DNA from 2 places in the Massilia sp. DD77 genome. Region 1 is predicted to be linked to the other one. Evidence: predicted binding sites of a transcription regulator. Region 1 holds the regulator's gene; the other holds the start of a gene.
The links. Region 1 encodes NrdR, which represses ribonucleotide reductase genes. Its sites were predicted from a motif close to CACNANATNTNGTG; they were not measured.
Positions count from the first base shown of each region.

Region 2: a site for NrdR is predicted at 13,820-13,833, ahead of V7778_RS06395 (ribonucleoside-diphosphate reductase subunit alpha). Genes of this name have one in related genera too.

Region 1 is NZ_JBAMDH010000035.1:41,189-57,154, reverse strand. Features, by position in the region: gene V7778_RS19915 (two-component system response regulator) at 1-183, shown strand, start outside; gene V7778_RS19910 (M16 family metallopeptidase) at 265-3,138, shown strand; gene V7778_RS19905 (riboflavin synthase) at 3,247-3,873, opposite strand; gene ribD (bifunctional diaminohydroxyphosphoribosylaminopyrimidine deaminase/5-amino-6-(5-phosphoribosylamino)uracil reductase RibD) at 3,906-5,021, opposite strand; gene V7778_RS19895 (GspH/FimT family pseudopilin) at 5,062-5,724, opposite strand; gene V7778_RS19890 (type IV pilin protein) at 5,721-6,161, opposite strand; gene V7778_RS19885 (pilus assembly PilX family protein) at 6,185-6,826, opposite strand; gene V7778_RS19880 (PilW family protein) at 6,846-7,772, opposite strand; gene pilV (type IV pilus modification protein PilV) at 7,769-8,299, opposite strand; gene nrdR (transcriptional regulator NrdR) at 8,447-8,905, opposite strand; gene glyA (serine hydroxymethyltransferase) at 8,972-10,219, opposite strand; ZMP/ZTP riboswitch at 10,323-10,440, opposite strand; gene V7778_RS19860 (SDR family oxidoreductase) at 10,606-11,355, shown strand; gene ybgC (tol-pal system-associated acyl-CoA thioesterase) at 11,693-12,097, shown strand; gene tolQ (protein TolQ) at 12,134-12,817, shown strand; gene V7778_RS19845 (biopolymer transporter ExbD) at 12,832-13,263, shown strand; gene tolA (cell envelope integrity protein TolA) at 13,283-14,194, shown strand; gene tolB (Tol-Pal system beta propeller repeat protein TolB) at 14,264-15,487, shown strand; gene pal (peptidoglycan-associated lipoprotein Pal) at 15,537-15,966, shown strand, end outside.
Region 2 is NZ_JBAMDH010000008.1:110,161-126,126, reverse strand. Features, by position in the region: gene V7778_RS06460 (proline--tRNA ligase) at 1-301, shown strand, start outside; gene V7778_RS06455 (lytic transglycosylase domain-containing protein) at 298-936, shown strand; gene V7778_RS06450 (alkaline phosphatase) at 1,140-2,579, shown strand; gene V7778_RS06445 (alkaline phosphatase) at 2,594-3,949, shown strand; gene V7778_RS06440 (SWIB/MDM2 domain-containing protein) at 4,191-4,565, opposite strand; gene ffh (signal recognition particle protein) at 4,800-6,167, opposite strand; gene V7778_RS06430 (ABC transporter substrate-binding protein) at 6,366-7,337, shown strand; gene V7778_RS06425 (ABC transporter permease) at 7,381-8,184, shown strand; gene V7778_RS06420 (ABC transporter ATP-binding protein) at 8,186-8,980, shown strand; gene V7778_RS06415 (cytochrome C assembly family protein) at 9,169-9,978, shown strand; gene V7778_RS06410 (PP0621 family protein) at 9,975-10,229, shown strand; gene V7778_RS06405 (sensor histidine kinase) at 10,236-11,912, shown strand; gene V7778_RS06400 (sigma-54-dependent transcriptional regulator) at 11,937-13,385, shown strand; gene V7778_RS06395 (ribonucleoside-diphosphate reductase subunit alpha) at 14,056-15,966, shown strand, end outside.

The DNA.
Region 1 (15,966 bases):
GCCACCATCGCCCTGGCCCAGGGCCTGTCGCTGGCGGTGGTGGCCGAAGGCGTGGAAACCATCGGCCAGCGCGACTTCCTCGGCGCCATCGGCTGCGACGTCTTCCAGGGCTACCTGTACAGCCGCCCGGTGGCCGCCGTGGAGATGGCCGAGCTGCTGGCCCTGGGCCGCGTCGCCAGGTGAGCCCGCCCCGCTTGCATGCGCGGCGGCCCGCACGCCGCGCCGGGTTAGAATGCACTCGACCATATCACCGGGAATGACCCAATGAGCAACCATTTCGTGCGCGGCCTGTGCCTGGCCGCAGTGCTGTTCGCGCACACCCTGGCCGGCGCCGCCCCTCCGGCGCCCTCGGCGCCCCCGCCCCTGCGGCTGGATGCGTCCATTCCCGTCGGGCCGCAGGTCAAGGTCGGCAAGCTGGCCAACGGCCTGACCTGGTATGTGCAGCGCAATGCCCGTCCGGAACGCAAGCTCGAACTGCGCCTGGTGGTGAAGGCCGGCTCGATCCTGGAAGACGAGGACCAGCGCGGACTGGCCCACTTCGTCGAGCACATGGCCTTCAACGGCAGCACCCACTTTCGCAAGCACGAGCTGGTGTCCTATCTGCAGTCGATCGGGGTCGGCTTCGGCGCCGACCTGAATGCCTATACCTCCTTCGACGAGACAGTCTACGTGCTGCCGATTCCCACCGACCAGCCGCAGAACGTCGCCAAGGCCTTCCAGGTGCTGGAGGACTGGGCCCACGGCGTGCGCTTCGATCCTGACGCCATCGACAAGGAGCGCGGCATCGTGCTGGAAGAACTCCGGCTCGGCAAGGGCGCCTCGGACCGCATGGGCAAGCAGATCTACCCGAAGATCTTCAATGGCTCCAAATACGCCGAGCGCCTGCCGATCGGCCGCGAGGAGGTGCTGCGCGACTTCAAGCCTGATGCTCTCAAACGATTTTACCGCGACTGGTACCGCCCCGACCTGATGGCGGTGGTGGTGGTCGGCGACATCGACCCGGCGCGCGCGGAACACCTGATCAAGACGCACTTCTCGCGCCTGAAGAATCCGGCCAAGCCCCGTCCGCGCGACTACGCCACGATTCCCGCGCGATCCGACACCGAGGCGCTGGTGGTGCTCGACCATGAAGCGAACGGCAATTCGGTCCTGATCCGCTACCCGCTGCAGCCGGTGCGCGAAGCCGGCACCATCGGCGCCTACCGCGAGGAACTGGTGCAGCTGCTGTTCGGCGCCATGCTCAACGGCCGCCTGCAGGCCCTGGCCCAGCAGCCCGAACCGCCCTACTTGGCCGCCAGCAGCGCGCTGGGCAAGCTCACGCCGCGCTACCACTCGTTTAACGCCAGCGCCGCCCTCGGACCGCGCGGCGCGGCGCCGGCGCTGGCCGCCCTGGTGCAGGAAAACGAACGCGCGCGCCGGCATGGCTTCGGCGCCCAGGAACTGGAGCGGGCCAAGAAGAACCTGATGCGCAACTACGAGCAGGCCTGGAACGAGCGCGCCAAGAGCGATTCCGCCACCTACGCCGCCGAATACATCCGCAACTTCCTGCAGCACGAGGCGATTCCCGGCATCGACACCGAGTACCGCTACGTGCGCGAACTGGTGCCCGGCATCTCGCTCGACGAGATGAACGCCTACGCGCGCCGCACCATTCCCGCCGATTCGGGCAAGCTGGTGCTGTACACGGGCATGGACAAGCCGGGGGCACCCAACGGCGCCCAGCTGCTGGCGGCGGTCAGCGAGGCCGCGCAGCAGCCGGTCCAGCCCTACGACGACAAGGCCGTGGCGGCGCGCCTGATGGACAAGCCGCCCAGCCCGGGGACCATCGTGGCCGAGCGCCAGGACAAGGCGCTCGGGCTGACCCATCTGACCTTGTCGAACGGTGTCAAGGTGATCCTCAAGCCCACGGATTTCCTCAACGACCAGGTGATGCTGAGCGCGGCGCGCTTCGGCGGACAGAGCCTGTTCGGCGACCAGGACATCCTGAATGCACGCTTCGCCAACGCCATCGTGGCCAGCATGGGCGTGAAGGACTTCACCCCGCTCGACATGCGCAAGATCCTGGCCGGCAAGGCGGCCGGCGTGACGGTCGGCCTGGGCAGCTACACCGACCTGGTCGCAGGCGCATCGGGCGCCTCGGACGTCGAGACCATGCTGCAGCTGCTGTGGCTGAAATTTTCCAGCGTGCGGCGCGACGAGGACCTGTTCCGCGCCTATGTCGGCAAGCAGGCCGAACTGGCGCGCAACCAGAGCGGCCAGCCGGGCAAGCGCTTCGGCGACGCGGTGGTGTCGGCGCTGTATAACGGCCACCCGCGCGCGCCGCGTTCGCTGGAGGCGGACGACTACGCCAAGATCGACCTGGACCGCAGCATCGATATCTTCCGCCAGCGCTTCTCCAGCGCCAAGGACCTGAGCTTCATCATGGTCGGCAGTTTCGACGCGGCCGCGATCCGCCCCCTGCTGGCGACTTATCTCGGCAGCCTGCCGACACAAGACATCCCGGTCGCTTACCGCGACGTGGGACTGCGGCCGGCGAAAGGCGTGATCAAGCGCGAGGTGCGCAGCGGGACCGAACCAAAGAGCACGATTTCGCTGAGCTTCACCGGCGCGGCCGAATTCTCGGAAACCGAGCAACTGCGCCTGGCGGCGGTGATCGAGGTGATCAACCTGCGCCTCATCGAGGTGCTGCGCGAGCAGATGGCCCTGATCTATGGCGGCGGCGCCAGCGGCGCGCTGAGCAAGATCCCCTACGGGAACTACTCGATCGGCATCAGCCTGCCGACCGGGCCGGAACATGTGGACAAGGTGCTGGCGGCGACCTTCGCCGAGATCAAGCGCCTGCAGGAACAAGGACCGGGCGCGGCCGACCTGGACAAGGTCAAGAGCAACTGGATCCAGAACCACCGGCGCTCGCTGCGCGAGAATGGCTACTGGGTGGCCAACCTGCAGGCGGCGCTGACCGAAGGCACCGACCCGGCCTCGATCCTGGACGTGGAACGGCAGGTGCAGGCGCTCAGCGCGCAGGACGTGCAGGCGGCGGCGCGGCGCTACTTCGATACGGAGAATTACGTGCAGGTGGTGCTCAATCCCGAGCGGCCGGCGGCGGCGCACGTGGCGGCGTCCGCGGCGGGAGAATGAATTTTCGGTGAGCCCGGGTGATGGTTCACGTGAAGCTTCGCCGACCGTAGGGTTGGCGGCTTTGCCGCCAGCCCTACGGTGATTCGGCGAGCGTGGTCAAAACGACACTCAGCCCTTGGCCGACAACATGCGCTCCACATAACGCGCGATCAGGTCGATCTCCAGGTTCACCTTCGACCCCGCGCGCAGGTGCTTGAGCGTGGTGACCTCGATCGTGTGCGGGATCAGGTTGATCGAGAAGCGGCACACCTTCCCTGCCCCGGCCTCGAGATCTTCCACACGATTGACGGTCAGCGACACGCCGTTCACCACCACCGAGCCTTTGTACGCCAGGAACTTGGCCAGCTCGTGCGGCGCGTCGATGACCAGCTCGCGCGATTCGCCCACCGGCTCGAAGCTGTGCACGGTGCCGAGGCCGTCCACGTGGCCGGATACCAGGTGGCCGCCCAGGCGCTCGGCCAGGGTCAGCGCCTTTTCCAGGTTGACCTCGCCCGGCGCGTCCAGGCCCACGGTCTTGCTCAGGCTTTCGCGCGAGACGTCGACGGTGAAGCTGTTGGCGGTCTTTTCGACCACGGTCATGCAGGCGCCGTTGATGGCGATCGAGTCGCCCAGGGCGACGTCGGCCAGCGGCAGCGGACCGGCATCGATCGCCAGGCGCACGCCCGCGTCCAGGCCGCCCGCCAGCGGCGCGACGGTAGTGATGTTGCCGACTGCGGCGACGATTCCAGTAAACATACGGCCTTCTTCCTTCAGGTTGGTGTCATTGTTCATTCGCCTGGCCGGCCAACCTGGCCAGCGAATCTTGCAAGAATGCGCAGGTCGTCGCCGACTCGCGCCACATCGTGGAAGCGCAAGCCGCGCTTGTCGGCCAGGCGCGCCAGCGGCGGCAGGTCGAACATGCCCTGCCCCGGGCCGATCAGGCTCGGCGCCAGGTAGACCAGCAGCTCGTCGACGCAGCCTTCGCGTACCAGCGAGGCGTTCAGCCTGGAGCCCGCTTCGACGTGCACTTCGTTGATCTCGCGCCGTCCCAGCTCGCGCATCAGGGCCGGTAAATCGACCTTGCCCGATGCGTTCGGCAGCTGGATCACCTCGTGGCCGGCGGCGCGCAACGCGGCTTCTTTTTCCGGGTGGGGGACGGCGGCCACTATCCAGCACGGCTCCCCTTGCAAGATGCGGGCGTCGAGCGCGATGTCAAGCCGGCTGTCGACGATCACGCGGCGCGGCGGCAGCGGCGTCTCGACGCCGCGCACCGTGAGCTGGGGATTGTCCGCCCTGACGGTGCCAATCCCGGTCAGGATTACCTGGGCCCGGGCGCGCCAGGCATGGCCGTCCGCGCGCGCCTCTGGCCCCGTGATCCACTGGCTTTCGCCGCCCGCCAGCGCCGTGGCCCCGTCCAGGCTGGCGGCCGACTTCAAGCGCACCCAGGGCAGGCCGCGGCGCATGCGCGAGAAGAATCCGATGTTGAGTTCGTTCGCCTCGTCGGCCAGGACGCCGGAACTGACGGCAATGCCGGCCGCCTCGAGCTGGGCCAGGCCGCGCCCGGCCACCAGCGGGTTCGGGTCGACCATGGCCGCGACCACCCGGCCCAGGCCGGCCTCGACCAGGGCGTTCGCGCACGGCGGCGTGCGGCCGTAGTGGCTGCAGGGTTCCAGGGTCACGTAGGCGGTGGCGCCGCGCACGTCGACGCCGCGCGAGGCGGCGTCGCGCAGTGCGACGATCTCGGCGTGCGGGCCGCCGGCGCGCTGGGTATGCCCGGCCGCGATCACCATGCCCTCGCGCACGATCACGCAACCGATGCGCGGGTTGGGCGCGGTGATGTACATGCCCTTGGCGGCCCATTCGAGGGCGAGCGCCATGCCGTCGGCATCGCTGCGTATCTGCATGCTGTCTTTCGCGGTGTCCTTGCTCACGTCGATCTTTCCTTCAGGGCGGCGCCGGCGCGCCTTCGCAGCCGCGCTCGCGCGCCGGATTGCAGCTGCGCGCACGGCCCAGCATGTTGATTTTAATACGCCGGACACCGTCGCCGTGAAACAGCGACAGCGTACCCAGCCGTGATGCCGCGCTGTTGGTGTCGCTGCAGCTGCGTCCGGCGCCATTGTAGGCGATGTACTGGGGCGGCGCTGGGCTGGTGAAGGCATAGTCGGCCTGCATGCCCTGCGGCAGCGCCGGGTGGACGGCCAGCACCTCGTCGTCCGGGCCGGGCGCGCGATCGCCGTCGCGGTCGACGAAGACGGTCCAGCCGCGTGTCCAGTCCTCGCCGGCGGCGTCGTTCGGCACCAGCTTGACCGTCTCGTTGCGGGCGATGGCCTGGGCCCGCGCGAAGGCGATGGCGCCCGACAAGTCACCGGTAGCGGAGCGCAGTTGCTGGGCCAGCAACAGGCTGTGCAGGTTGGGGGCGGCCATGCCGGCGGCGATGGCGGCGATGCCGAGGACGACGCTGAGTTCGGAGAGGGAGAAGCCGCGGTGGCGCCGGGGGGATCCTGGGGCGCGTGCCGTAGGGTGGGCGGCGGAGCCGTCCACCCTACGGGTTGTGTTGGCCATCAATTCGGCATGCGCGGCATCGGTGCGGTCACGGAAGTAGCTCATGGCCAGCACCTGTCCGAAGTACCGTTCGAGGCCTGGGCGCCCGTGCTGTCATAGGTCAGCGCGCCGCATTCGGGGTCGGCGAAGCCGCTGTCGACGTTTTCGGTCCCGGGCCGGGCGCGCAGCCGGATGCATTCCTGGATGGCGCGGCCGGGACAGGCGACACCGTCGAGCTCATAGGCGCTGGCTGCGGCCTCGCGGCCGAGCCACCACTTGAAGCGGCCCGCGTCCCCGGAGTCGGCTTCCGACGAGAAGGCCAGGTAGCTGTGGTGCTGGGCGCGGTACTGTTCCTGGCGCTGCATCAGGTCCACCAGCGCCAGCTGGGCTTCGATACGTTTGGCCTTGGCCATCTGGCGCGCATACGAGGGATAGGCCACCGCGCCCAGCAGGGCGACGATCGCCAGCACCAGCATCAATTCGATCAAGGTAAAGCCTGTCATGCGTCGCCTCATCCTCATCCCCTTTATTCGCTTGCGGCCATCCCGGCCCAGTTGCCGATCTCGCGCCAGCCGACCCGGCGGCCGCGCGTTCCCGCCGTGGCGGGCTTGCGGTAATAGGCTTGCACGGCCGCCCGGGTCGTGGGCATGGACCCGGTGCCGAGCGCGGTGATGCGGTACAGGTGGTCCGTGCCGGCCGCCGGCATGCGTTCGATCAGGTAGCGCGGCGCCTCGGACGGCAGGCCGCCCTCGCCCTCCGGCATCCGCCGGCCCGTGAATGCGCCGAAACGCACGGCCGGCCCGTCGTCGTCGGCCAGCCGCTGCGCGTGTTCTTCGACATCCTCCTCGGCCTGGCACAGGCCGTCGTAGGGCCTGCCTTCGGTGCAGTCTTGCGCAAAGGCGGACGCCAGGCCGGCCGCGAAGGCCGCCGCGCGCGCCGATGCCGGGTTGTCGCCGCCTTCGATGTCGCGCTCGGCGTCGGCCAGCGCGGCCTCGGCCATCTGCAGGGCCAGCAGCCGGTCGCGCTCGTGGGCGGCGGCGCGCGCGCCGTACAGGGCCGTGCGGGCGCCGGCCAGGCCCGTCATCAGCACGGCCAGCATCAGCACCATGGCCGTCAGCAGGGCGGCGCCGCGCTCGTGCTTGCGCTTGCGCACTGTGGGAGGATGCATGCCCGTTCGCATCGCGTCCTCACTCCGGCGCCACCGGCAGCGCCACCGTGGCGCTGTAGACCTTGCGCATGCGCGTGGCCTGCCTGCCGGCCAGGGTCCGTTCGCTCAGCAGCGTCCCGGCGTCGCCGCCCGCCTGCGTCAGCGCGTGGCCGGGCCCGAACAGCGCGTAGCTGGCGTCCGCTCCGCCATCGATGCGTGGGCCGTGCAAGAGCAGCGCCAGCTTCACTGCCGCCACCCGCTTCCAGTGCGTGCGCCGGTTCAGGTCCTGGGCCCGCTGCACGGGTGTGGCGCCGTTCAGGGCGAGTCCCGCGTCGAGCGCGGCGAGCGTGGAAGCATTCACGTAGCGCTCGGGCGTTCCGTCGCCATCGCCATCGAGCCCATACAGCACCTGGAAGCCATCCACCTTGCCGGCCACGGCATCCGACGACCAGTTGCTCTTGCCGCGGTACTTGCAGCGCAGCTCCGCGTCGCCCTGCGCGTTGCGGGCCACATAGAAGATGCTCCAGCCCTCCTCGCCGGCGTGGACCGGGAAGCCGGCGCAATCGACGGTGCCGCCGTCGCCGTTGGGGGGATTGCCGGTACCTGGAAAGCGCAGCGCCAGCACGTCGCTGCCGTTCACCGCATCCGTCAACGGCGAGGAAATGCCGGCGCCGTTACGCGACAGCGAGCGCGCGTCCAGGCCAGCCACGCGGGCCGGCAAGCTCGGCTCGCGCGTCGGCGACGCCGCCCAGTCGACGTGCGCGGCCTGCCGCACGGCGCGCGCCACGGCGTCCAGCGCATAACGCCCGGCTTCGTCCATGTCCGCCGTTTCGACCTGCATGGCGTGGGCGCGGGTGGCGCCGATCAGCAGCTTGCCGGCGGCGAGCAGCACCGCCAGGCCGAGCGTCATCGCCACCATCAGTTCGATCACGGTCAGGCCGCGCTGCCGGCTGCACTGGAGGCTCATTGCGGCACCACCGCCACCAGGCCGGGCGCGTCGTCGAAGCCGATCCAGCCGAGCTTGATGAGGACCGGCGCATCCGCCGCCTCGTCGCAGGTCCAGCGGTAGCGGCCCGTCCTCGCGTCCCAAGGCGCGCCGTCGCGGCAGACAGCGATCCGTCCGCCCGGGAAGGATGCGTACACGGCCTGCTTCGTTTCATGCAGGTCGAAGGCGGCCAAGCGCAGCGGAGCGCAATGGGAGGCGCCGTAGCAGGATGCCGGCGCGGCGCCGGGCGCGCCATCACGCATGGCGTCGTAGTCGAGCGCGAGGTAGGGGTTCGACGCCAGCGGCAAGCCGGCGACAGCGGCATTGGCGCGCATGCGCGCGGCCAGCGATGCTGCCAGCTGCGCCGCTTCGGACATCAGGGCCGATTGCTGGCGCGTGCGCTGGGCCGCCAGCTGGGCCGCGCCCGCGCCGACCACGCCGACGGCCAGCACGAACAGCGCCACCAGCACTTCGATGAGCGTGAAACCGCTTCCTGGATGCTCCCGCATGCCGGCCCTCTCCCTTGACGATACGCGATCACGCGGCGCGTGATACGGCGAGGTGTAAAGGTAGCAGCCGTGAACAGGCCGGCCATGAGCTGGCCTAAGCCGATGCGGCGGATTTTGGGGAACTAAACGGCGAAGAAGTGAAGCAGCTTATTTGCGGGGGTGGCCCACTTCGTCCAGCGCTTCCTGGAATTCGTCCAGGTCTTCGAAGTTCTTGTAGACGGAGGCGAAGCGGATATAGGCGATTTTGTCCAGGCGCTTGAGCTCCTGCATCACCAGTTCGCCCACGTAGCCGGTGTCGACTTCGCGCCGGCCGCTGGTGAGCAGTTTTTCCTCGATCGTGGAAACGGCGGTGTCGATGGCCTCTGCCGCGACCGGACGCTTGCGCAGCGCCAGCATCAGGCTGCCGCGCAGCTTGCTCGATTCGAACTCGGTGCGGCTGCCGTTCTTCTTGACGATGATCGGCATCGACAGTTCGATCCGCTCGTAGGTCGTGAAGCGCTTGTCGCACTTGGTGCAGCGGCGCCGGCGCCGGATGGAATCCCCCTCCTCCGATACGCGGGTATCGAGGACCTGGGTGTCTTCATGCTGGCAGAAGGGACATTTCATGGCGCCGGGGTGGGTTCAACGGGACCGGCGGTGCCGGCCCCTGTCAGGCTGTCAGGCCGGGCCGCGTCAGGCCGCGTAGACCGGGTACTTGTCGGTCAGCTGCTTGACTTCGCCCTTGACGCGCTCGATGGTCGCGGCGTCGTGCGGGTTGTCCAGCACGTCGGCGATCAGGTTGCCCACCTTGACCGCGTCTTCTTCCTTGAAGCCGCGGGTGGTGAAGGCTGGGCTGCCCAGGCGGATGCCCGAGGTGACGAAAGGCTTCTGCGGGTCGTTCGGGATGCCGTTCTTGTTGCAGGTCATGTGTGCCTGGCCCAGGATGGCTTCCGCTTCCTTGCCGGTCAGGCCCTTGGCGCGCAGGTCCACCAGCATCACGTGCGACTGGGTGGTGCCCGACACGATGCGCAGGCCGCGCGCGGTCAGGGTATCGGCCAGCGCCTTGGCGTTCTTGACCACCTGCTGCTGGTAGGCCTTGAACTCGGGCGACTGCGCTTCCTTGAAGGCGACGGCCTTGCCGGCGATGACGTGCATCAGCGGACCGCCCTGGATGCCCGGGAAGATCGCCGAGTTGATGGCCTTCTCGTGCTCGGCCTTCATCAGGATGATGCCGCCGCGCGGACCGCGCAGCGACTTGTGGGTGGTCGAGGTGACGAAGTCGGCGTGCGGCACCGGATTCGGGTATTCGCCGGCGGCGATCAGGCCGGCGTAGTGGGCCATGTCGACCATGAAGTAGGCGCCGATTTCCTTGGCGATGCGTGCGAAGCGCTCGAAGTCGATGCGCAGCGAGAACGCCGAGGCGCCCGCGATGATCATCTTCGGCTTGTGCTCGCGCGCCAGGCGCTCCATTTGTTCGTAGTCGATGTCTTCTTCCGCGGTCAGGCCGTAGGAGACGACGTTGAACCACTTGCCCGACATGTTCAGGGCCATGCCGTGGGTCAGGTGGCCGCCTTCGGCCAGCGACATGCCCATGATGGTGTCGCCCGGCTTGAGCATGGCGAAGAACACGCCCTGGTTGGCCTGCGAGCCCGAGTTCGGCTGCACGTTGGCGGCTTCGGCGCCGAAGATCTGCTTCAGGCGGTCGATGGCCAGCTGCTCGACGACGTCGACGTATTCGCAGCCGCCGTAGTAGCGCTTGCCCGGGTAGCCTTCGGCGTACTTATTGGTCAGCTGCGAGCCCTGCGCCTCCATCACGGCCGGCGAGGTATAGTTTTCGGACGCGATCAGTTCGATGTGGTCTTGCTGGCGAACGTTTTCCTTCTTGATGGCATCCCACAGTTCCGGGTCGATGTTGGCGAGCGTATGGTCTTTTGCAAACATGTAAAACTCCAATCGATAGTAAACCAGGCAACGGCAGCGTTGAGCGTGGGCGGGCGCCGAAGAAAAGCGAACGGGCATCCGCGACGCGATACGCGGTCCATTAAATGGCTGCCCAGGCGAACGGCGAAATGACGTCTCAGGTTCCCCGGTGGGACTCCACCTTGCCGTGCGCAGAGCCCGAGGCTGCGGCGCGCGGTGTTTCGCCAGTTACGTGAGACGTAGGGACTCCAGATTGTATGTGATCTGCCCCCCTTAGGGCAAGGAAACTGCTGTCGTCCTGGCAAGCCGGAGCAGAGGGGGAGCAAAAGGGGAGCGCCAGCGGAACCATGGTCGTTTCGTCTACAATGTCCCGGTCACCTTGGACAAACTTCGCTTCGGGATCCACCATGATCGTATTCATCACCGGCGCCTCGGCCGGCTTCGGCGCCGAGATGGCGCGCACCTTCGCCCGCAACGGCCACCGCGTCGTGCTCGCCGCCCGCCGCGCCGAGCGGATCGCCGAACTGGCCGGCGAACTGGGCGACGCCGCCCTGCCCCTGACCCTCGACGTCACCAGCCGCGCCTCGATCGAGGCCGCGCTCGCCTCGCTGCCGGAAGACTGGCGCGCCATCGACGTCCTGGTCAACAACGCCGGCCTGGCCCTGAACACCCTGCCCGCGCACGAGGTGCCGCTGGAAGACTGGGAAACCATGATCGCCACCAATTGCCAGGGCCTGGTGACCATGACCCGCGCCGTGCTGCCGGGCATGGTCGAGCGCGGCCGCGGCCTGGTGATCAACCTCGGTTCGGTCGCCGGGCATTACCCCTACCCAGGCGGCAATGTCTATGGCGCCACCAAGGCCTTCGTCGAGCAGTTCACGCTCAACCTGCGCGCCGACCTGGTCGGCACGGGCGTGCGCGCCACCAACCTGGCGCCGGGCCTGTGCGGCGGCACCGAATTCTCGAACGTACGCTTCAAGGGCGACGACGCGGCCGCGGCCAAGGTCTACGAAGGCACCACCCCGCTGACGGCCCAGGACATCGCCGAGACCGCGTACTGGATCGCGACCCTGCCGCCGCACATCAACGTCAACCTGATCGAGCTGATGCCGACCTGCCAGGGTTTCTCGCCCTTCGCCATCAGGCGCAGCGCCTGAAGCGCCCGGCATCGTAGGGTCGGCAGCTCCGCTGCCGGCGCGGCGATACCCGGCTGCGGCCTATTACCCGCCAGCCCGCACACCGCGCTCGAACGCGTCGGCGGCACAGCCGCCAACCCTACCCCTATGGAGATACCGTTTGTAACGGGCGCTGGACAATTGTGAGAAAGTGTTACAGTAATTGGCCTTCTTGCACTATTTCACGTCTACTTAGCGGCGCTACGCATGCCTGATGGGAAAAGGCAGGCGGTTTTTTGCCGTTTAATGTACGGCACCGTACATAGGACGGTCGAAAATCGCGTAAAATGTTTCCTATTTACACTTAATGGCAGGGGAAATGCCTTCAGCTTTTGACTGGCCAGTCCGGGTCTATTACGAAGACACCGACGCCGGTGGTATCGTGTTTTACGCTAACTACCTCAAATTCTTCGAACGCGCGCGCACCGAATGGCTGCGTGCGACCGGCGTTCAGCAGCAGGCGCTGCTCGACGCCGAGGGCACCGCCTTCGTGGTCAAGAGCGCCAGTCTGGATTATCACGCGCCCGCCCGTCTCGACGACGAACTGACCATCCGCACCAGCGTCGAAAAGCTTGGCCGCGCCTCGGTCCAGTTCGCGCAGCAGGCCTGGCGCGGCGACACGCTGCTGACCAGCGCCAGCGTGAAAGTCGGCTGCGTCGACCTGGCTACCATGCGTCCCCGTTCCCTGCCCGATGACGTGGCTGATAAAATGCGCGGCGCATAGCGCCCTGCCTGACCATTTATACAACTATTGCTACCGATGACCGCGACCCAAGACCTTTCGTTTATCGCCCTGATCAGCAACGCCCACCTGCTCGTGCAGTTGATCATGGCCTTGCTGCTGGCCTTGTCGATCATCAGCTGGACCTATATTTTCCGCAAGCTGTTCGCGATCCGCGCCGCCCGTGGCCAGACCGAGCAGTTCGAGCGCAGCTTCTGGGCCGGCGGCAACCTGCACACCCTGCACCAGAGCGCCAGCAGCCAGCGTGACCAGAGCGGCCCCCTGGCCCGCATCTTCGAAGCGGGCATGGGCGAGTTCATCAAGGGCAAGCAGGCATCGCGCGACGACCTCGACATGGGCGCCGTGCTCGACGGCGCACGCCGCGCCATGCGCGCTTCCTTCCAGCGCGAACTCGACATGCTGGACACCCACCTGAACTTCCTGGCCTCGGTCGGTTCCGTGTCGCCCTACATCGGCCTGCTCGGCACCGTGTGGGGCATCATGAACGCCTTCCGCGGCCTGGCCAACGTGCAGCAAGCCACCCTGGCGGTGGTCGCGCCCGGTATCGCCGAAGCCCTGATCGCCACCGCGATCGGCCTGTTCGCCGCGATCCCGGCCGTCGTCGCCTACAACCGCTTCACGCACGACATCGACCGCCTGGCCAACCGCTTCGAGAGCTTCGTCGAGGAATTCTCGAACATCCTGCAGCGCCAGGCGCGCTGAGACGGGGGAGCGGAATGGCCTTTTCCAGCAGCATGCGCGGCGGACGCCGCCGCAAGTTCAAGTCCGAGATCAACGTCGTGCCCTACATCGACGTGATGCTGGTGCTGCTCATCATCTTCATGGCGGTACCGGCCAACGAGGCGCCGAGCGTGGTCAACCTGCCGCGCGCGGAAAAATCGGCGCTGCCGCCGGATACCTACATCCAGATCCAGGTGCACCCGGAAGGCAAGCTGTCGATCGGCGTGAACGGCAAGCAGAAGGTCGCCGCCGAAGACGTGGCCGACCGCTCCGCCCTGCTCCAGCGCCTGCGCGCCCTGCACGAGGAAAATCCGGACTATCCGGTCATGATCGCGGGCGACAGGGACAGCAAGTACGACGATGTCATCCAGCTGATTTCCGAAGCCAAGAAGATGGGCATCGACCGCGTGGGACTCGCTACCAAGTGATGTCGCAACCATGTCAGCCATGAAGCCTGCCAGCGCCGGCACCCCGTACTACGTGCCGCCCGAGCCGAAACGCCTGCCCTCCTTCGTGCTGGCGGTGGTGGTGCACGCCGTGCTGCTGTCCTTCCTGTGGTTCGGCATCAGCTGGCAGAGCAACGAACCGGTCGCGGTCGAGGCCGAAGTCTGGGACATGTCGGTCCAGACCGCCGCCGCGCCGCCCCTGCCGGCCGAGCCGCCGCCGCCGCCGCCCGAACCGGAACCCCAGCCCGTCCAGCGCGCCGAGCCGCCGCCGCCCGTCGAGCGCCCTGCGCCGACCCCGCCCGACATCGCCCTCGAGCGCGAGAAGGAACGCAAGGCCGAGGAACTGAAGAAGAAGGAACTGGCCGAGAAACGCGAGCGCGAGAAGGAAATCGCCGAGCAGAAGAAGAAGGACGAGCTCGAGAAGAAGAAAAAAGAAGAGGCCGAGGGCAAGGAGCTGGCCAAGAAGGAAGCGGACGAGAAGAAAAAGAAAGACGACGCCAAGAAAGTGGCTGATGCGAAGAAAGCGGCCGCCGAGAAAGCGCGCCTGGACAAGATCCGCCAGGAAGACCTCAAGCGCATGGCAGGCGCCATGGGCAGCGGCGGCTCGGCCGAGAAATCGACCGCGCCGAAGATCGACAGCGGCTATGTCGCCGCGATCACGGCCAAGATCAAGAGCAACACGACCTATGCGGGCGGCACCGATGTGCCGGGCAATCCGAAAGCCGTATTCAAGGTGGACCAGTTGCCGACCGGCGAGATCATGTCGGTCCGCCTGAGCAAGAGCAGCGGCGTGCCCGAGTTCGACCGCGCGGTGGAGAATGGCATCCGCAAAGCGTCCCCACTACCCAAGAAGAAAGATGGTACGGTAGAGCGTAACCTCGAAGTCAATTTCTCGATGAAAGACCTCGACTGACCGGTCCCGACTTACTCTGATTAGACTATGAAAAAACTTCATTTACTGCTGTTTAGTGCGACCATGCTGATGGGAACTGCGACCCAGGCCCAGCTGAAGGTCGAGATCGCCGGTGTCGGCAGCAACCAGATCCCGGTCGCCGTGGCCGCCTTTGCCGATGAAGGCATCGCCCCGGCGCAGATTTCGGCCGTGATCCGCGCCGACCTCGAGCGCTCTGGCGTGTTCAAGGTGATCAACGCCGGGCAAGTGATCAGCGATAGCGCCAGCGTCGACCTGGCCGCCTTCAAGGCCAGCGGCGCCGACGCCCTGGTGGTCGGCAGCGTGGCGCGCCAGCCGGACGGCCGCCTGGCCGTGCGCTACAAGCTGCTCGACACCGTCAAGGGCGGCCAGATCTCGCAGATGGGCGGGGAAGTCCAGCCCAAGTACACCCGCCTGCAGGCGCACCGCATCGCCGACGACGTCTACGAAAAGCTGACCGGCGTGAAGGGCATCTTCTCGACCCGCATCGCCTACGTGAAGGAAAACCGCGCCGGCCGCGACTACAGCCTGGCCGTGGCCGACGCCGACGGCGAGAACGAAATCGTGGCCGTGCACGGCCGCGAGCCGATCATTTCGCCGGCCTGGTCGCCGGACGGCAGCAAGGTCGCCTACGTCTCGCTGGAAGACCGCAAGCCGGTGGTCTACCTGCAGGACCTGATGACCGGCCGCCGCAGCAAGGTGTCCAACCAGAAGGGCAACAATTCCGCGCCGTCGTGGTCGCCGGACGGCTCCACCCTGGCCGTGGCCCTGTCGAAGGACGGCAATACCGAGATCTATACGGTGCGCTCGGACGGCAGTGCCCTGCGCCGCCTGACCACCAACAACGCCATCGATACCGAGCCGCAGTTCTCGGCCGACGGCCAGACGATTTATTTCACCAGCGACCGCAGCGGCGGTCCGCAGGTCTACAAGATGAGCGCGTCGGGCGGCAACGCCAGCCGCGTGACCTTCAACGGAAGCTACAACATCAGCCCGCGCGTGTCTCCTGATGGGAAGACCCTGGCATGGATCTCCCAGCGCGACGGCGGTTTCTCCTTATATGCGATGGACCTGGCCAGCGGCCAGGAACTGCGCCTGGCCGATGGGGCCACCGAACCGAGTTTTTCGCCTAACGGCAAGTACATCATGTATGCGACCAAGGGCGGCGGGCGAACCTCGCTGGCCGTGGTGTCGGTGGATGGACGGGTCAAGCAACGCTTGACCACCCAAGCGGGAAACATTCGGGAACCCAGCTGGGGTCCTTTCATGAAGTAATGCAGCATCGTAGTGAGAAGTAAAACCTTTACCAGAACAGGAGAAAAACATGCGCAACCTCAAGAGCGTCGCCTTCATCGTCTCGGCAGCAGCACTGCTCGCCGCTTGCTCGTCGCCTACCAAGCTGAACGAAACCCCGGTCGTCGAGAAGTCGCCGGAACCGGCGCCGGCACAAGCCGACACCCGTGACATCAAGCCGGTCGAAACCGGCACCGTGGATCCGCTGAACGACCCGAAGGGCGTGCTGGCCAACCGCAGCGTCTACTTCGACTACGACAGCTTCGTGGTGCGTGACGATGGCCGTCCGGTCGTGGAAAACCACTCGGGCTACCTGAACAAGAACAAGCAGCGCAAGGTCCTGATCCAGGGTAACACCGACGAACGCGGCGGTACCGAGTACAACCTGGCCCTGGGCCAGAAGCGTGCCGAAGCCGTCCGCCGCGCCATGGGCTCGCTGGGCGTGGCCGAAGGCCAGATGG
Region 2 (15,966 bases), on a different contig from region 1:
CTTCGAGCTGGTGCTGTGCCCGATGGGCCTGGACCGCAGCGAGATGGTCAAGGAGCAGACCGAGAAGCTGTACGCCGACCTGCAGGCGGCCGGCGTGGACGTGATCGTCGACGACCGCGGCCTGCGTCCGGGCGCGATGTTCGCCGACTGGGAACTGATCGGCGTGCCGCACCGCGTGGTGATCGGCGAGCGCGGCCTCAAGGAAGGCAACCTGGAATACCAGGGCCGCCGCGACGCGGAGGCGACCAGCGTGCCGGTGGACGGCATGGTCGGCTTCATCAAGGACAAGCTGGGCAAGTGAAGCGGTTCCTGCCTGCCTCCTGGATCGGAGGGCTGCTGCTCGCGGCCGGACTCGGGTTGTCGCTCGGGTTCGGCGGGGCGGCGCACGCCGGCAACCAGAAGGAAGAGGCAATGGCCGACTCGGTGCGCCTGGCGCTGGCCAACGCCATCGCCGACGCGCGCCCGCCCAAGCCGGTGCTGCGCAGCGAGGCCGCGCGCCAGCGCTACCAGCAATGGTTCGACGAGATGTCGCGGCGCCTGGCCAAGCGCATCCCCGATCCTTTCTCGCGTACCGAATTCCTCGAGAGCGTGTGGTACGAATCGACCCGCGCCGGGCTCGATCCGGCCATGGTGCTGGGCTTGATCCAGGTCGAATCGGCCTACCGCAAGTACGCCATCTCGATTGCCGGCGCGCGCGGCTACATGCAGGTGATGCCGTTCTGGACCAAGGTGATCGGCGACGGCGACCGGCGCAAGCTGTTCCACATGCAGACCAACCTGCGCTACGGGTGCTCGATCCTGCGCATGTACATCGACATGGAGAAGGGCGACTTGTACCTGGCGCTGGGCCGGTATAACGGCAGCCGGGGCAAGCCGCAGTATCCGAATGCGGTGTTCGCGGCCTGGAAGAAGTGGGAGTTCAAGCCGACAGCGTAAGCGGACCGGAAAGTCATTCCCAGTGTTAGCCCGTCGTTCCGGCGAAGGCCGGAAGTCGTAGGCGCCAGTGGCGCGTATGACGGTTTATAGGCTAACAATTCAAACGGGGCTGCGGTCCGCTCTCTATACAAACCCACAACATATCATCCCGCCATCTCCCCCGCGCACAGTGTAGACTCACCGCTTTCCCCCGTGAGGTGCCTATGCGACCGACCACTCTCGCCACCGCGGCCCTGCTGGCCGTGCTCGCCGGCTGCGCAGCCACGCCGCCCGCAACGACTCCGCTCCAGTCCTCCAGCGCCCCCGCCGAACGCGCGAAGAACGTGATCTTCTTCCTCGGCGACGGCATGGGCATCAACACCCTCACCGCCGCCCGCATCTACGCCGTCGGCGAAGACGGCGAACTGGCCATCGACCAGCTGCCCGAATCGGCTTTCGTCAAGACCTTCTCCAACAACGCCCAGGTCACCGACAGCGCCGCTTCCATGGCGGCCTACATGACCGGCGTGAAGCAGAACAACGGCGTGATCTCGATGTCGGCCGACACCGTCTCGATCGCCCCCGGCCCTGACGCCAACGGCAACAACCTGGTCAGCCGCTGCAGCACCGGCCGCAAGGTCGACACCCTGCTGGAACTGGCCAGGCGGCGCGGCATGGCGCTCGGCGTGGTCACCACCACCAGCGTCACCGACGCCACGCCGGCCGCCACCTATGCCCACGCCTGCCACCGCAAGCTCGAGACCGACATCGCGGCCGCGCTGGTGCCGGGCGGCGCCGGCTACAACGAGGCGCTCGGCGCGCGCGGCCTCGATGTGATATTCGGCGGCGGCGCACAATTCTTCCTGCCATTCTCCGCCGGCGGCAAGCGCGCCGACAAGCGCGACCTGCTGGGCGAACTGAGCGCCCAGGGTTGGCGCGTCGCGCGCGACACCGCGCAGTTCAACGCCCTGGCGCCGGGCCAGCCGGCCATCGGCTTGTTCGCGCAGAACCACCTGGCCTACAACGAGCTCCGTAATCCGATGGTCCAGCCGGACCTGCCGCAGATGACGCGCAAGGCCATCGACCTGCTGGCCCCGAACCCGAACGGCTTCTTCCTGATGGTCGAGAGCGGCCTGATCGACCATGGCCTGCACGCCACCCTGGCCAAGCGCGCGCTGCAGGAAACCGTGGTCTACAACGATGCGCTGCAGGCCGCCATCGACCGCATGCAGGCCATCGACCCGGGCCTGAAGAACACCCTGATCGTGGCCACCGCCGACCATGACCATACCCTGCTGCTGAACGGCTACACGGTCCGCACCGGAAAGACCACGCCCACCAATCCGGGCGTGCTGGGCCTGGTGCGCGGCCTGGACGGCAAGCCCAAGCTGGACAAGGACGGCATGCCCTACACCGTCATCGGCTTCGGCACCGGCGAGAACCGCGTCGCCGGCAGCCGCGCCAGGCAGGGGCCGCTCACCGACGAGATCGTGACGCGCGACGACTACCACCAGGAAGCCGTGATCCGCACCCGCACGGGGGCCGAGACCCACGGCGGCACCGATGTTTTCCTGGGCGCCGCGGGCGCCGGGTCCGAACTGTTCCGCGGGACCATCGACAACACCCGCGTCTTCAGCCTGATCAAGACCGCCGCCGGTCTGTAAGCCAAGGAGCCACCATGAACCTACGACGCCTTCCCTTGCTGCTGGCCGCCAGCCTCCTTGCCTCGCAGGCCGCGGCCGCACCGCAGGCGAAGAACATCATCTTCTTCCTGGGCGACGGCATGGGCCCAACCACGATCACCGCCGCCCGCATCTACAAGGGCGGCGAGGACAGCCTGCTCAACTTCGAACGGCTGGAGCGCACCGCGCGCATCAAGACCTATTCCAACGACTTCCAGACCACCGACAGCGCGCCCTCGATGGGCGCCTACATGACCGGCATCAAGATCAACAACGACGTGATCTCGATGAAGGATGCGCGCGCCATCGATCCGACCAAGGACGGCGTGGACCGCTGCGGCGCCGGCAACGGCGCGGCGGCGCCGACCATCCTCGAGTTAGCCAAGGCGCGCGGCAAGGCGGTCGGCGCGGTCACCACGACCGAGCTGACCCACGCCACGCCCGCCTCGACCTTCTCGCACGCCTGCCACCGCGACGCCGTGTACACGATCGCCCAGCAGATCGTGCCGGGCGGCGCCGGCTACAACGCGGCCCTGGGCGACGGCGTCGACGTGCTGATGGGAGGAGGGCGCGCCCACTTCACCCCGCGCGGCGCCGGCAACCCCGACGGCCGGCCGGACGGACGCGACCTGATGAAGGAGTTCGCGGCCCAGGGCTACTTCGTGGCCGGCACGCGCGCGGACATGATGTCGGCGCGCGTGGGCCGCAAGTTCGTCGGCATCTACAGCGCCAGCGACCACCTCGATTATTCGCTCAAGCGCCGTCCCGGGCAGCCGACCCTGGCCGAGATGACGACCAAGGCGATCGAGCTGCTCTCAAAGGATCCGGACGGCTTCTTCCTGATGGTCGAAGGCGGCAAGATCGACCACGCGCTGCACGACACGCGGCCCAAGGACGCGCTGGCCGAGACGGTGGCCTTCGACGAAGCGATCCAGACCGCGCTGGACCGCATGCGCGCCATCGATCCGGGGCTGGAGAACACCCTGATCGTGGTGACGGCGGACCATGACCACACGATGGTCTTGAATGGTTATCCGAAGCGCGGCAACCCGGTGCTGGACGTGGTGCGCGACTACGCCAGCGGCGAGCCGAAGAAGGACGCGGACGGGAAGACCTTTACCACCTTGGTGTTCGGGAACGGGCCGAACCGGCCGGATGTGCGGGCCGATGTGGACAGCAAGACGGCCTTGAGCGACGACTACCTGCGCGAGACCGGCGTGCGCACGGAGTACGAATCGCATGGGGGCGGGGATGTGAAGCTTTATGCGGCGGGTGCGGGGTCGGCGCCGTTCAAGGGGACCATGGAGAATACGAAGGTGTTTCACTTGATGAAGGCGGCGGCGGGGTTGTAGTTCGTGGCCCGCACGCAAACTTGGGTCCCCGCCTGCGCGGGGAGTCATTGTCGCCAGTGGCGGGAATGACGTGCTAAAGAGCGTGTCCGAAGTTGCTGCGCTCGTCTTCCCGCTCACTCAATCAACGTCATCCCCGCGAAGGCGGGGACCCAAGTTTCGGTGAACAGCCACCCCAAAACAAAAAGCCCCGGCATCAACCGGGGCCTTCTTGCTCGTACAGTGCTGGACAGCCAGCCAGCGCTTATTTCAGGTGATCCGAAATCAGCTTGGTCATCTCGAACATCGAGACCTGGGCCTTGCCACCGAAGACAGCCTTCAGCTTGTCGTCGGCGTTGATCATGCGGCGGTTCGATGCGTCCTGCAGGTCCTTGGACTTGATGTAGTCCCAGACTTTCTTGGTCACTTCGGTACGTGGCAGCGGCTTGTCGCCCACGACGGCGGCCAGGGTGGACGACGGAGTCATCTCTTTCATGAAAGCGGCATTCGGCTTGCGGGCCGCGGCCGGCTTGGCTGCTGCTGGAGCTGCTGCCTTCTTGGCTGCGGGCTTGGCCGCTGCAGCCGGCTTGGCAGCGGCTTTCTTGGCTGGTGCTGCAGTGGATTTTTTGGCTGTTGCCATCTTCGAGCCTCCTAAAACGGACACATTGGAAAGTTGCGCAATTTAACGCACGGCTTATATTGGTGGCGTTTTACTGTTCATGCAAGTCTTTTTCGACATTTTTTCACTCTGGGAAGGGGCAAAACGCGCGCCATCGCACCCACCAACGCATAAGAAGCGCAAAGCGCTGACAAAAGACGTAAAAAAACCGTGTACAGCCAGTGCCGTACACGGTTCGTTCGACGCGGCCGGCGCTTAGCGCATGCCGGGCATCATGCCCTTCATCCCGCGCATCATCTTCATGAGACCGCCACCTTTGAGCTTCTTCATCATGGTCTGCATCTGATCGTACTGGGTCAGCATGCGGTTCACTTCCTGCACCTGCACGCCCGCGCCGGCGGCGATGCGGCGCTTGCGGTTGGCCTTGATCAGCTCAGGCTTGGCGCGTTCCGCCGGCGTCATCGAGTCGATGATGCCGACCATGCGCCGCACCTGCTTTTCGGCCTGGTCCATGTTGGCGCCCGCGGCGGCTTGCTGGAACTGGGCCGGCAGCTTGTCGAGCAGGCCGGACATGCCGCCCATTTTCTTCATCTGGGTCAGCTGCGCCTTGAAATCGTTCATGTCGAAGCGGCCGCCGACCTTGATCTTGTTCGCCAGTTCGGCCGCGGCTTCGGCGTCCACGCCCTTGCGCGCTTCCTCGACCAGCGCCAGGATGTCGCCCATGCCCAGCACGCGGTTGGCCATGCGCGCCGGATCGAAGGCTTCCAGACCGTCCAGTTTTTCGGACACGCCGGCGAACTTGATCGGCTTGCCGGTCACGTGGCGCACCGACAGCGCCGCGCCGCCGCGCGAGTCGCCATCGAGCTTGGTCAGCACGATGCCGGTCAGGGGCAGGGCGTCGTTGAAGGCCTTGGCGGTATTGATCGCATCCTGGCCCAGCATGGCGTCGACCACGAACAGGGTCTCGACCGGCTTGACGGCCGTGTGCACGGCGGCGATCTCCTGCATCATCGCTTCGTCGATGCCCAGGCGGCCGGCGGTGTCGATGATCAGGACGTCGTGGTAGTGCTTCTTGGCCCAGTCCAGCGCGTTGCGCGCGATGTCGACCGGCTTGTCGCTGGCGGTGGTCGGGAAGAAGTCGGCGCCGACCTGCCTGGTCACCGATTCGAGCTGGGCGATCGCGGCCGGACGGTAGACGTCGGCGGAGACGGTCAGCACCTTCTTCTTTTTCTGTTCCTTCAGGTACTTGGCCAGCTTGCCGACGGTCGTGGTTTTACCCACGCCCTGCAGGCCGGCCATCAGGATGATCGCGGGCGGCTGCTGGGCGAAGGAGAGCTGGGACGCTTCCGGGCCGAGGTCGGCGCCCATCAGGGCGGCCAGCTCGCGCTGCACCACGCCGACCAGCGCCTGGCCGGGGCTGAGCGAGCCGATGACTTCCTCGCCCAGCGCTTTTTCCTTCACTTTGGCGATGAATTCGCGCACCGCCGGCAGCGCCACGTCCGCCTCGAGCAGGGCCATGCGCACTTCGCGCAGCATCTCGGCGGTGTTCGCTTCGGTCAGGCGGGCCTCGCCGCGCATCGTCTTGACGACCTTGGCAAGGCGTTGGGTCAGATTATCTAGCATGGTTACCTAATAATATATAGGGCGGTTGACACAAACCGCCATTTTACCTTGCGTCAGCCCCTGCCGTTCGCGCCAAGGAAGGGGGGCGGCGCATTTTTCCGGCAATTCCCCGTTTTGTTGTTGCAAGACAAGTTTCCAGGCGTCATCATCATGCACCCTGATCATCCATTGAGCACTTGGAGCAGATCGGAGAACCGCATGGCAAACGTGTTGCGCAAGACCTTCGTGGCATTAGTCCTTCTGGCAGCAGGCAGCGTCCAGGCCCGGGACGTGGTCCGGCTGGGGAACCTCAAGCTGGCCCATTTCGGCGCCATCTCGTATATCAAGGAAATCGCCCCGCGCTGCGGCATCGAGGTCGAGGAGCGGGTCTTCCCGAAAGGCCTGGACGTGATGCAGGCCATCATCGCCGGCGAACTCGACGTCGGCAGCACCGCGTCGGAAGCAGCGATCCAGGGCCGGGCCGGCGGCGCGCCGGTGCTGGTGGTGGCCGGCTTCGCCAAGGGCGGGGCGCGCCTGGTGGCGCGGCCCGGGCTGAACATCAAGAGCGTGGCCCAGCTCAAGGGCAAGCGGGTGGGCGTGACGCGCGGCGCGATCCAGGAGGTGCTCCTGATGGCCGAACTGGCGCGCCATGGCCTGAAGGCCGACAGCGCGCCGGGCAAGGACGTGCAGCTGGTCTACCTGTCCTATCCCGACTTGAACGGGGCGCTGCTCGGCAAGCAGATCGACGCCATGATGCAGTCCGAGCCGCAGTCCTCGCAGGCCATCAACAGGGGCTTCGGTGTGGAGGTGCTCAAGCCTTATGGCACCCCGATCGGCGAACCGGTGCGCACCCTGGTGATGACCGAGAAGTTCTACCGCGAGCGCCGTCCGCTGGCCGAGAGATTCATGCGCTGCTTCGTCCAGGCCACCAGCACCTTCATCAAGCATCCGGACCAGGCCGAGAAGTACGTGCGCGAAACCATCTTCAAGAACCAGATCACGGCCGAGGACTTCCGCGACGCGATCGCCAACTCGCCCTACTCGCTCGACATCACGCCAGAGCACATCCAGGTCACGACCGAGATCATGATGAAGACCGGGGTGGGGCGCATGGCGCGCCCGCCGCTGGCGGCCGACTGGGTCAGGCTCGACCTGCTGGCGGCGGCCCGGAGGAACCAGCATGCGCATTGAGCGCCGCCGCCAAGCCAGGACCAGCGTGCGCAGCTGGAAAGATATGTGTGTCGGCCTGGTGGCGCCGTTGCTGGCCATCGCGCTCTGGCATGCGGTGGCCCAGGCCGGCCTGGTCAACCCGCAGGTGCTGCCGGCGCCGCTCGACGTGGCGCGCAAGTGGATCGCCTACCTGCTGCCGCTCGCGGCCTATGACGGACATGGCGGGCAGGCCGGCTGGATCGCCTGGGCGCTGTCGGGCGAACTGGTGGTGGATACCGCCAACAGCCTGTACCGGGTGGTGGTGGGCTTTGCCATCGGCGCCGGCCTGGCGTTGCCGCTCGGGCTGGCGATGGGCGCCAGCCGCGCCGTGTATGCGTGGATGAATCCCCTGGTCCAGCTGCTGCGCCCGATTCCGCCCATCGCCTACATCCCGCTGGCCATCCTGTGGTTCGGGCTGGGCAATCCGCCGGCCGTGTTCCTGATCGCGATCGGCGCCTTCTTCCCGGTCTTGATGAACACCATCGCCGGGGTGCGCCAGGTGGACGGCATCTACCTGCGCGCCGCGCGCAACCTGGGCGCGGGCGCCACCACCCTGTTCGTGCGCGTGATCCTGCCGGCGGCCGTGCCCACCATCCTGTCCGGCGTACGGATCGGCATCGGCACCGCCTTCATCGTCGTCATCGTGGCCGAGATGATCGCCGTGAACAGCGGCCTGGGCTTCCGCATCCTGGAAGCGCGCGAGTACTTCTGGTCCGACAAGATCATCGCCGGCATGATCAGCATCGGCCTGCTCGGCCTGGCGATCGACGCCGCCATCGATCGATTGAACAAGCATATGCTGCGCTGGCACCGCGGCCTGGAGCACTGACATGGCACCGCACATTCGTATCGAGGGCGTGAACAAGGTCTTCGCCGGCGAGGGCCGCGAGATCGCCGCGCTGCAGGACATCCACCTGGAGATCCCGCGCGGACAGTTCACCTGCCTGCTGGGGCCTTCCGGCTGCGGCAAGTCGACCCTGCTGAACGCGGTCGCCGGCTTCGCCCCGCCCAGCAGCGGCGCGATCACGGTCGACGGGCTGCCGGTGAGCGCGCCAGGGCCGCAGCGCGGCATGGTGTTCCAGGAATACGCGCTGTTTTCCTGGATGACGGTGGCGCAGAACGTCGGCTTCGGGCTGGAGATCAAGGGCGTGCCCAGGGCCGAGGCGGCGGCGACGGTCGAGCGGCTGCTGGGCATGCTGTCGCTGCTCGATTTCCGCCAGCGCTATCCCAAGGACCTGTCGGGCGGCATGCGCCAGCGGGTGGCGATCGCGCGCGTGCTGGCCCTGGATTCTCCGATCATGCTGATGGACGAGCCCTTCGGCGCGCTCGACGCGCTCACCCGGCGCAACCTGCAGGACGAGCTGCTGCGCATCTGGGCCGAGCTGAAGAAGACGATCCTGTTCGTCACCCACAGCATCGAGGAGGCGATCTACCTGGCCGACCGCATCGTCGTGATGACCTACCGGCCGGGCACCGTGAAACGCGACCTGCCGGTCGAGCTGCCGCGGGTGCGCGACCCGGCCGCGCCGGCCTTCAATGCGCTCAAGCGCGAGCTGGGGATGCTGGTGATGGAGGAGCAGCAGCGGCATCATCATGACGAGCTGCGCATGGCGGCGGTGGATTAACCAATCGGCCTGCACATCATGATCGTAGGGTTGGCGGCTCTGCCGCCGACGCGGGGATAGGTGGAGCAAGATCCGCCCTTGCGCTTGTTTCACCGTTACCAATCACCGCGTCGGCGTCTGTGATGCAGGCCACCGGCCTGCATCACCCCGCCGACCCTGGCGATTTGCCGATGGTGTAGACTTCCAGTATGCAGAACACCCTCTTTTTCGCCGCGGCCCTGCTGTACGCGGTCTGTGCACTGTTGCCGTCGCGCCAGGGCGCTGCCATTTCGGCGGTCACCGCGCTGGCCTGGCTGATCCACGGCGCGGCGCTCGGCCTCGACGTGATGCTGCCGGGCGGCCTGCGCGTCGGTTTCGCCGTGATGCTCTCGTCGGCGCTGTGGATTTCCGTCCTTGCCTACTGGGTGGAAAACCGCAATTTCGCCCTCGACGGCCTGCGCCGCCTGGTCATGCCCTTCGCCTTCGGCGCCTGCCTGTTGCCGGTGCTGTTCCCGGGCAGCCTGATGCCGCTGGCCGGCCGGCCGGCCGCCTTCGGCTGGCACATCGCGGTTGCCGTGCTGGCCTACAGCACGCTCACCATCGCCGCCTTCCACGCCGTGCTGATGGCGCTGCAGGAAGCCCGCCTGCACACCCGTCCCGCCAGCCCCGGCTCCGGCTGGCTCGGCGCGGCGCTCGACCAGCTGCCGGCCCTGCTGACCATGGAAAAACTGCTGTTCCGCGTGATCTGGATCGGCTTCGTGCTGCTCAGCCTCACCGTGCTGTCGGGCTTCGTGTTCTCGGAACAGGTCTTCGGCCGTCCGCTGCTGCTCGACCACAAGAGCGTGTTCGCGCTGCTGTCCTGGGCGCTGTTCGCGGCGCTGCTGGCCGGCCGCAAATGGCAGGGCTGGCGCGGCAAGACCGCGCTGCGCTTCACGCTGGCAGGCTTCGCCACCCTGGCGCTGGCCTATGTCGGCAGCCGCTTCGTGCTGGAAGTCGTCCTGCACCGGGGGGTGGCATGACCCGCATCCTGTTCTGGATCGCCCTCATCGCCCTGGTGGTCTTCGCCATCCGCAGCAAGCTGCGCGCCGCCGTGCGCCGCGGCCAGATGGAGGCGCAGCGGCAGCAGCGCCCGACCCCCACCCATGCCGGCGAGATCGAGGCCATGGCCCAGTGCGCCCACTGCGGCATGTACTTCCCGGCCTCGGAAGCGGTGCGCGCCGACGGTCACGACTACTGCTCGCCAGGCCACGTGCGCCTGCCGCCCCGGTAAGCCCCGATGGCGGCCTGGAAGGTGCCGGCGCATGCGCTGTCCGCGGAGGCGCGCGTCACCCTGTGGCGCTCGCTCCAGACCTTCACGGTGACGCGCATCGTCATTGCGCTGGTGCTGCTGCTGTATCTCGGCTTCGACCTCCAGAGCGGCAGCGTCAGTACCGATCCGGCCGCAGCCGAAACCTGCTTCGCCTACGCCACTGCCGCCATCCTGTTCGCGGTAATGGCCGCGCGCTGGCGCCGCCGCTTCATCATCCAGCTGGGCGTGCAGATCGCCACCGACCTGGCGGTCATCTCGCTGCTCTACCTGGCCGCGGGCGGCATGCCCAGCGGCCTCGGCATCCTCTACCTGTTCCCGCTGGCCGGCGCCGCCATCCTGGCGCCGCTGCTGATGGCGCTGTTCTCGGCCTCGGTCGCCGCCATCTTCCTGCTGCTGGAAAGCGCCTGGCAGCTCTTCGTCAGCGACCGCGAGCCGCCGCTGATGCAGGCCGGGATGTACGGCGCGGCCTTCTTTGCCTGCGTGCTGATCCTGAACCGGCTGGCGGCGCGCCTGCTGGGGCAGGAGGAACTGGCGGCCCAGCGCGGCACCGACCTGCGCGTCCAGCAGGCCATCAACCAGATCGTGATCGCCGACGTCGGCGACGGCATCCTGGTGCTCGACGACGGCGGCGGCGTCTACACCGGCAACCCGGCGGCGCGCCGCATGCTGGGCCTGGAATCCGAGGCCGAGGGCTTCCGCCTGGCCGACGCGTCCGCCTTCGAACCGGTCGCGCAAGCCTTCGCCGCCTGGCGCGCGGCGCCCGGCGAGGAAGCGGCCTTCGTCACCATCAAGCCCTGGCACGAGGGCGGTTCCGGCCGGGGCGTGCGCGGCGGGCGCGACCAGCCGGCGCACCTGAAGCTGCGCTTCGCCCGCGTCGACACCAGCGCCCAGGCGGGCGGGCGCAGCGTGATCTTCATGCAGGACGTGAGCGCCATCGAAAACCAGGCGCAGCAACTGAAGCTGGCCTCGATGGGGCGCCTGACCGCCAGCATCGCCCATGAGGTGCGCAATCCGCTGTCGGCCATCGGCCACGCCACCGCGCTGCTGGCCGAAGACCTGCACGGCCCGGCCGAGGTGCGCCTGCTGAAGATCGTGAGCGACAACGTGGCGCGCGTGAACCGCATGGTCGAGGACATCCTGCAGCTGTCGCGCAAGGCCCAGCCGCACAGCGAGCCGGTGCCGCTGGCCGCTTTCCTGGCCGAGCTGAAGGCCGAATTCTGCGAAATCCACGGCCTGGACGGTGATATAGTCTGGCTGGGCGACGCCGGCGACGCCACGGTGCGTTTCGACCCGCTGCACCTGCACGAAGTGCTGCTCAACCTGTTGAACAACGCGGTGCGCTACGCCAGCCGCAAGCCGGGCAGCATCCGGATCTTCCCGTCCCTGGATGCGGCCGGGCGCCCAGAGCTGCACGTGCAGGACGACGGCCCCGGCATCACGCCCGACGTGCGGGCGCACCTGTTCGAGCCCTTCTACACCACCTCGAGCAAGGGCACCGGCCTGGGACTCTACCTGGCGCGAGAACTGTGCCTGAACAACGATGCGAAACTCGATTATGAATACCGGTTCGACCAGTCGGCGATGGGCCCGCGCAAGGCCAGCGGCCGCTTCGTCATCAGTTTCATCCAGCCGCGTTCCGGCTGAGGCGCACGGGCAGGGGAGGACGGCATGAGCGCACCACGCATCCTGGTCGTCGACGACGAGGCCGACCTGCGCGAGCTGCTCGAGATTACCTTGCTCAAGATGGGCCTGGACGTCGACAGCGCCGCCACCCTGCGCCAGGCGCGCAACCTGTTCGAAGAACACGACTACGCCCTGGTGCTGACCGACATGCGCCTGCCCGACGGCCTCGGGATCGAGCTGGTGCGCGAGATCAGCGCCTCCGGCAAAGGCACGCCGGTGGCCGTCATCACCGCCTTCGGCAGCGCCGAAAACGCGGTGGTGGCGCTCAAGGCCGGGGCCTTCGACTACATCGCCAAGCCGGTGGCCCTGGATGCGCTGCGCCTGATGGTGCGCTCGGCGCTGAAGGTGTCGGAGGGAGGAACAGGGCAGCAGGACATCGGCGCCGGGACTTCGCGCCTGATCGGCGACTCGCCCGCCATGCAGTCGCTGCGGGCCCAGATCGGGCGCCTGGCGCGCTCCAATGCGCCGGTCTCGATCACCGGCGAATCGGGCGCCGGCAAGGAACTGGCCGCGCGCGAGATCCACGCGCAAAGCTCGCGCGCCGCCAAGCCCTTCGTGGCGGTGAACTGCGGCGCCATTCCCGAGGCCCTGATGGAAGCGGAGTTCTTCGGCTACCGCAAGGGCGCCTTCACCGGCGCGGCGGACGAGCGCGAAGGCTTCTTCCAGGCGGCCGACGGCGGCACCCTGATGCTGGACGAGGTGGCCGACCTGCCGCTGGCGATGCAGGTCAAGCTGCTGCGCGCGATCCAGGAGCGGCGCGTGCGCAAGATCGGCGCCACGACCGAGGAGCCGGTCGACGTGCGCATCGTCAGCGCCACCCACCAGGACCTGGCACGCTGCGTCGAGACCGGCAAGTTCAGGCAGGATTTGTTCTACCGCCTGAACGTGATCGAGCTGGCGCTGCCGCCGCTGCGCGAGCGGCTGGAGGACTTGCCGGTGCTGACGGACGCCATCCTCGCCAGGCTGGCCGGGCCGGGCAAGGCCTCGCTCGGGCCGGGCGTGCTGGACGCGCTGCGCGCCTATTCCTTCCCCGGCAACGTGCGCGAGCTGGAGAATGTGCTGGAGCGGGCGCTGGCTTTCGCCAACGGCGGAGTGATCGAAGTGGGGGACTTGTCGCTGAAGGCGGCGCGGCCGGGCGAGCCCACGGTGCGCGAACCGGTGGCGCCCCCCGTCGCGCCGGCCGTGCCGCTGACACCGGAACCTGCGCCCCCCATGCCGGCCGCGGCGCCGGTGCCGGTGCCGGTGAACCTGGGACCGGCGGAGCTGCCGTCGAATCTGCCGGCCTACCTGGAGCAGGTCGAGCGCGACATCATCCAGCGCGCCCTGCAGCAGACCCAATTCAACCGCACGCAGGCGGCCAGCCTGCTGGGGATCAGCGTGCGGCAGTTGCGCTACCAGATGCAGAAGCTGGAGATCAGCGCGCCGGACGATTAGGCGTAGGGTTGGCGGCTTTGCCGCCGACGCGGCGATACACGCCCGGTGCTGATGCGCGCGCGAACCGGCATCCGCCACCCATCACCGCGTCGGCGGCGGAGCCGCCAACCCTACTATATAGATAGCACCGGCTGAGGGGGGGGCGGGAGACCCGTCCACCCTACATCCAGGGCCGCGGATCCATCTTTAGGCTCATGGCCAAGGAATTAACATGATGCAAACTGCACTTCCACCGTGCAATAATGCCCAGTTCTGATTACCTAATGAGCAGCCGGAAAATCCGATGTTAGTGCTTGCTCACCGTGCATTCCGCATCGTTCGGCAGGCTGCAAAAGTCAAGACTCCGCACAACGATTCAGCTCAAATATTGAGAATTTATTTACTTGCCCTTATCGCAAACGAGGTACTACAATTAGTCTCATCTCAAGGCCGGACACTAGATCTAGTGGTAGTAGACAGCAAGAAACTAGACCTACACCGGTAGTCGGCAAGCTCGGCTTCCGACACGAATCACAAGCGAATCATAGGACTTACCCTTACCCTGCATATCTGGTTTGCCAGCTTAGGCTTCCGGCTGGCGGGGTATCGTTTTGCTTTTAATTTTGTCAACGACCGCACGACGGTCCAGCGATAACAATTTGGCGGCACCGGCCGTCATCCTGGAGGCTCAATGCAAACAGCACAAGACATCTCGATCAATCCGCACGTCACCCCAGGAACGACGTCGACTGGCGCCACGCCCGCCGACATCGTCGCGCGCGGTGATTACCGTGTCATCCGCCGCAATGGCGCCGTGGTCGCGTTCGAGCCGAACAAGATCTCGGTGGCGATGACCAAGGCCTTCCTCGCCGTCGCCGGCGGGCAGGGCGCCGTCTCGGCCCGCATCCGCGAGCTGGTGGAACAGCTGACCAATAACGTCGTGGCCGCGCTGGTGCGCCGCCAGCCGAATGGCGGCACCTTCCACATCGAGGACGTGCAGGACCAGGTCGAGCTGTCGCTGATGCGTTCGGGCGAACACGATGTCGCGCGCGAATACGTGCTGTACCGCGCCAAGCGCATGGAAGAGCGCCGCGCCGCCAAGGAAGCCGCCGGCGGTTCCGCCGTCGTGGCCCCGCAGATCCACGTGGTCGACGGCGGCGAGCGCCGTCCGCTGGACCTGAACGCGGTCTCGAGCCTGATCAACGCCGCCTGCGCCGGCCTGGAAAAGCATGTCGACGCCGAGGCCATCGTCGCCGAGACCATGAAGAACCTGTACGACGGCGTGCCGGTCGAAGAGCTGCACAAGTCCGCCATCCTGGCCGCTAGAGCCCTGATGGAAAAGGACCCGGCCTACAGCCAGGTGACCGCCCGCATCCTGCTGCACACCATCCGCAAGGAAGTCTTCGGCAAGGAAGTCGCGCAAGCCGCCGCCGCCGCCGAGTACATTACCTACTTCCCGAAATACATCGCCAAGGGCATCGAGAACGAGCTGCTGGACGAAGAGCTGGGCAAGTACGACCTCGAGCGCCTGGCCAAGGCCCTGGTCGCCGACCGTGACCTGCAGTTCGGCTACATCGGCCTGCAGACCCTGTACGACCGCTACTTCCTGCACGTGCGCGACGTCCGCATCGAAATGCCGCAGGCCTTCTACATGCGCGTCGCGATGGGCCTGGCCCTGCGCGAAGCCGACCGCGAAGCGCGCGCCATCGAGTTCTACAACCTGCTGTCGTCCTTCGACTTCATGAGCTCGACCCCGACCCTGTTCAACTCGGGCACCCGCCGCTCGCAGCTGTCGTCCTGCTACCTGACCACCGTCGGCGACGACCTGGAAGGCATCTACGACGCCATCAAAGAGAATGCGCTGCTGTCGAAGTTCGCCGGCGGCCTGGGCAACGACTGGACCCCGGTCCGCGCGCTGGGTTCGCGCATCAAGGGCACCAACGGCCGCTCGCAGGGCGTGGTGCCGTTCCTGAAGGTGGTCAACGACACCGCCGTGGCGGTCAACCAGGGCGGCAAGCGCAAGGGCGCGGTCTGCGCCTACCTGGAAACCTGGCACCTGGACATCGAGGAATTCCTCGACCTGCGCAAGAACACCGGCGACGACCGCCGCCGCACCCACGACATGAACACCGCGAACTGGATTCCGGACCTGTTCATGAAGCGCGTGATGGAAAAGGGCAACTGGACCCTGTTCTCGCCGTCGGAAACCCCGGACCTGCACGACCTGACCGGCAAGGCCTTCGAAGCCGCCTACGTGGCGTACGAAGCCAAGGCCGAGCGCGGCGAGATGTCCGTGTTCAAGAAGATCGAAGCGCTCGACCTGTGGCGCAAGATGCTGTCGATGCTGTTCGAGACAGGCCACCCGTGGATCACCTTCAAGGATCCGTGCAACATCCGTTCGCCGCAGCAGCACGTGGGCGTGGTGCACTCGTCGAACCTGTGCACCGAGATCACCCTGAACACCAGCGCCGACGAGATCGCCGTCTGCAACCTGGGCTCGGTGAACCTGCCGCAGCACATGAAGGGCGATGGCCTGGACCACGTCAAGCTGCAAAAGACCATCCGCACCGCGATGCGCATGCTGGACAACGTCATCGACATC